DNA from 2 places in the Lottiidibacillus patelloidae genome. Region 1 is predicted to be linked to the other one. Evidence: riboswitches for the same ligand, from Rfam matches in the RefSeq annotation. Region 1 holds a riboswitch; the other holds the start of a gene.
The links. A riboswitch is a leader RNA that binds a small molecule or an ion and turns the genes downstream of it on or off. The one in region 1 is predicted to bind cyclic di-GMP.
Positions count from the first base shown of each region.

Region 1 (2,408 bases):
TGGCGTAAGAAGCGGTCTTTAAATTCTAAATAATCTCTTCCCGTAGCTTGTAAGATCCACTTAATTTGATTAGGTGTTAAGTCTGGATTCGCTTCAAGCATCAAAGCAACGACACCAGATACTACTGGAGCAGCCATCGATGTACCACCCATTTTAAAGTAAGCGCCATCAACTACATTTTCAGGTTTAACATTTCTGTTATTGCCATATGGCATATAGGCAACGATGTTCGTTCCTGGTGCCATTACTTCTGGTTTAGATACCCCTGACATTGTTACACCTTTACTTGACCAAGGTTTTTGGAAATCGTCACCTAAGTATTCTGTTCCATTATCATCAACTGCCCCTACAGTGATTACAAATGGATCATTCGCTGGTGCAGAACAAGTTGAGCAAGAGTCATAACCATTGTTTCCAGACGAAGTAACAACTACTACTCCAGATGCCCATAATAATTCAACAGCTGCTGCCGTTGCGCTTTCTGTATACCTTGACTTTGTACCAACTGTTGAAGAGATATTAACTACACGAATGTTATAATCTTGTCTATTTTCAAAAATCCATTGTAGCGCATCTACTAAATCAGCTTCTGTTGACATTCCATTTGCATTACTATATTTAACACTTAAAATATTTGCTCCCGGAGCAATACCTACGTATTTTCCGTTACTTGCTGTTCCGTCACCTGCTATTATTGAAGCAACGTGAGTACCATGGCCGAATTCATCTTGAACATTACTATTTAGGGTAACACGCCCAATTAAGCGCTCGCCGAAGTCATTCCTCTCCGATTGTGAAACCCCACTATCTACAACTGCAACCGTGACACCTTTTCCTGTAATCCCTCTTGCCCAAGCACCTTCTACTTGAACAGCAGAGTTATATGTGTTTTGAATGGCAGCAACATCAGAACTATTTGTAACATCAAATCCTGTAGAAACAATTTTACTATCTTCATTAATTACTAACACACCTTCATGTGCTGCTAACTCATCTAATAAGCTAACTTTAATTTCCGCTGAAAACGTATTAATGAATTCCCATTCAGACTTAATTGTTGCACCTAATAATTTTGCAGTTTCTAATACCCCAGTAGAACCTGGCTTTTTAGAGACGATAACATTGACTGTTCCCTCTCTATTCGTATTTAGAAGATCTACTAAATTAGGATGAATTTTGCTAGTTTCTAAGTTATCTTGCTGTTTAACTTGACCTAATGGTAATACAGAACTAGCTTGTCCACTGTGTACACTCACTAAAATCATACTTGCACATGCTGCTAAACCAAGTAATGCTTTAATTTTTTTCACAAAAAAATCTCCCTTCTTCCATAAGAAAAAACATCAAGCGACACAAAAAAAATAGACTAATGACTAGGTGGTCAACAGTCCATGCGCATGATGTAATTTTTCTTAGAAGTTAGGAGACTAATTAAACCCTAATCATTTCGAAAGCTGGCTGGCAGTGAAGCCCCTATAGCTTTGCGTCACTAGATTTCTCTAGCTTTGCCTTTCTCGATGATTTGGAATTTTTCCTTATGTAGTATTATTTTTCCAATAATTATACTATAGTACATAGCTACTAGCATGTCTACTATTTTTCTATAACTTTCGTTCGACAAAATACTAGTTTTTGTAAAATTACTAGTTACAAAGGTCTTAACCCTATTATTCTTAAGAATATTATTAAAAAAATCTTAAATTTAACCTAATATAATAGAGAAGGATGCACACTTATCATGAAGTGACATCCTTCCGAAATTATTCAGCGTTTAATTGTTGAGGATCACGCAAGTCATATGCATCTGGATTACTGTCATTTTCATGTCTTGCTAAAATTTGTGGCGGCATTCCTTTTTCGACAATGAGGTCTTTATCGGTCATAACCTCATCATGTTCAATTTTTTTCTTTTCATTCATTAGCTTTGCACCTCCATTAATAAAATGTGCTTTTTAAAGATTTTCATGCATTTTTATGTATAATCGCTACGCCAGTTTAATAAATATTAGTAGTTTAATCTTCTTTTGAATCTCCTCAACTTTATTTTAGGAGGGATAATTATTCTTTACAAAATGTTATTATCTATTCATATCTTATCTGCAATTGCAGGAATTGGAGCTACGTTTCTTTTCCCATTCATTCTTGCGTTACCTAAAAAAGTAAGCGAATTAACCCTTGCTTTACGTCTCATTCAAAAAGGAGCTAACTATCCTAAATTCGGCTCTATATTGTTACTTCTAACAGGTTTAGGAATGGGAGCATTAAATACTGACCTTTTTCTTAAGGGTTGGTATATTACAGCTATCGTTTTACTATTAGCCGCCGTTCTCATTTATGTAATTAAAATTTTACCTGGAATACAAAACGCATTAAATGTAGTGTGCGAAGTAAAAAGCGAGGAAATTCCT
Region 1 covers NZ_NPIA01000006.1:157,920-160,327, reverse strand. The annotation lists gene CIB95_RS12045 (S8 family peptidase) at 1-1,310, opposite strand, end outside; cyclic di-GMP riboswitch class I at 1,447-1,520, opposite strand; gene CIB95_RS16245 (hypothetical protein) at 1,761-1,919, opposite strand; gene CIB95_RS12040 (DUF2269 family protein) at 2,073-2,408, shown strand, end outside.

Region 2 (2,408 bases), on a different contig from region 1:
ACATCTCCTCCGCCCATTCCACCTTTACTAACAACCGCAACGAAGTAAAGAAGAACAAAACCAACTATTGCCCCAACAATGGCATCCCACCAAGGGGTAAGAGGTGATAATACACGAATAGGAATTATAACTATTGCAAAAAATAACAAAATTTTATTTGGAATTAGCATATATGAAATATCTGTTACAATAATTACCATTCCTAAAGATATTAATAGAAATGCAGCTAAAAGCTCCCATTCAATTCCAATGCTATATGCAGCGTAGGCATAAAGTAACCCAGTCAATAATTCGACAGTAGGATACATTATACTTATCTTTTCGCCACACGTTTTACATTTTCCTCCAAAAAACAAAAAAGAAATTACAGGAATTAAGTCAGTTGCTGTTAATGTACGTTTACACGTCGTACAAGCAGAACGTGGTTTAACGATCGATTTGCCTAAAGGCACGCGTAATCCGACAACATTAAGGAACGAACCTATTAAAAGACCTAAGATGAAAGAATAAAAGATTATGAAAAAATCCATTGGATGCACCTCCTAATATAGAATAAGGATAACCCGGGGGTTATCCTCATTCTATATTTTTATATTTGCAATTTAATTAACCAGCTGGAACTGGAGCTGGAGTTTGGTTTTCAATAATCATGTCACGAGATAACTTCGACTCTAAAACAGGACCATTTTGTGTTTCTTCATCATAAAAAGTGGAAATATCATCAGTAGCAGTAGCATCAGCTATAGATATTAAAGTGCGTTGAGACCCATTTAGATACACATAGTAGTTATATTTTGGTGCCTTACCAGAAACTTCTACTTTTTCAATTAAAACATATGAACCCGTTGCAGGTTTTGTAGAGCGTTTGGTGCCATCTGCAGCTACTGGATTTACTACATCTGCAGAAGCTTCTTTAGCGTATACCCCTCCATCTGGGTCTTCTAAAGTTTCAACATAACCATTTTCCTCCAACCAAGTTAGTGAAAAATATACTTTGTCTAAGTGTCCAGTCGGTAAGACATCATTTTCAGAAGCTACAGCATATTTAGCTGCATCGATCATACTTTCTGCATTAGCTAAGTGAGCATCCTTCTTGGTATTATCAATAATTCCTGAAATACTTGGTACTGCGATTGCAGCGATAATTCCTAGAATTACGATTACAGCTAGTAACTCAATTAGTGTGAAACCTTTCTCATTGTTTAATAATTTCTTCATTTGTGTTTCCCCCTTTTTTATATATTGGCCGGTTGCACTACTCGTTCCAATCTATCAAAGTGCCCACATAAAGATAGATTTTCATCACTTCCGCCAATGATTAATCTTATTATATAGTATATTTCTACAAAAAACTAGCAAAAATTTTACATTTCAGAATAATTTACCAAATTCGACAATTTGATAGATTTAGTTCAAATTTCCTAGCCGACATGGTCGAAAATTGTGAACATTGGAACGACAATGGCAAGGACAATTCCACCAACGATTAAAGCTAAACTGACGATCATAATTGGCTCAATCATAGCTTTTAATTTATCCGTTGCGTTTTCTACTTCCGTTTCGTAAAAGTCTGCAACTTTTCCGAGCATAGTATCTAATGCACCAGACGTCTCACCAATAGCGATCATTTGCGTTACTAATTTCGGGAAAGCCCAATGTTTTTCCAATGGTTCTGTGAAGGAGTTTCCCCCTTCCAAAGAGATGCGTGATTCGCGTAAAACTTTAGCCATTATTTCATTGCCAATGATTTTTTCGACGATGGATATTGCTTGTAGGATCGGAACTGAGTTACCAACTAATGAGCTTAAAGTTCTCGTTAATCTAGCAATTGCTGCCTTTTGTAATATCGTTCCGAATAATGGTATTTTTAAAGCAATTAAGTCCATATAATATCTTGATTTATTATTACTACGTAAATATTTGAGAGATATAATGATAGCGATAATGACAACGATGATTAACCACCAAAAGCTTTGCATCCATTCACTTGCTCCCATAACGAAACGCGTGATAAATGGAAGTTCAGCTCCGAAGTCAGAAAACATGCCAACAAATGTCGGTACGACGGAAACAAGTAAGAAAATGATAACTCCTGAGGCAAAAATACCGATAGACGCTGGGTAAACGAGTGCAGTTTTTACTTTTGCACGGGTTGATTCTTGTTTTTCGTAATAGTCTGCCAAGTTTTCCAGTGTATCATCTAAGTTACCACCAGCTTCTCCCACTTTAACCATGTTCGTAAATAATGACGGGAAGATTTTACTATGTTTTCCGCAAGCTTCGGAAAAAGAAATTCCTGTACGTAAATCTTCTTCAATGGCAAATAGAGCTTTACGAAACGGTTTACTCGTAGATTGGTGTGCAAGAATGTTTGTAGATTTAACGACCGTAACACCTGCTTTTAGAAG
Region 2 covers NZ_NPIA01000002.1:337,882-340,289, forward strand. The annotation lists gene CIB95_RS05780 (prepilin peptidase) at 1-530, opposite strand, end outside; gene CIB95_RS05785 (type II secretion system protein) at 607-1,218, opposite strand; cyclic di-GMP riboswitch class II at 1,236-1,319, opposite strand; gene CIB95_RS05790 (type II secretion system F family protein) at 1,422-2,408, opposite strand, start outside.
Region 2: it holds a riboswitch for cyclic di-GMP, as region 1 does, so the genes downstream of both, CIB95_RS05785 (type II secretion system protein) here and CIB95_RS12045 (S8 family peptidase) in region 1, are expected to answer to the same signal.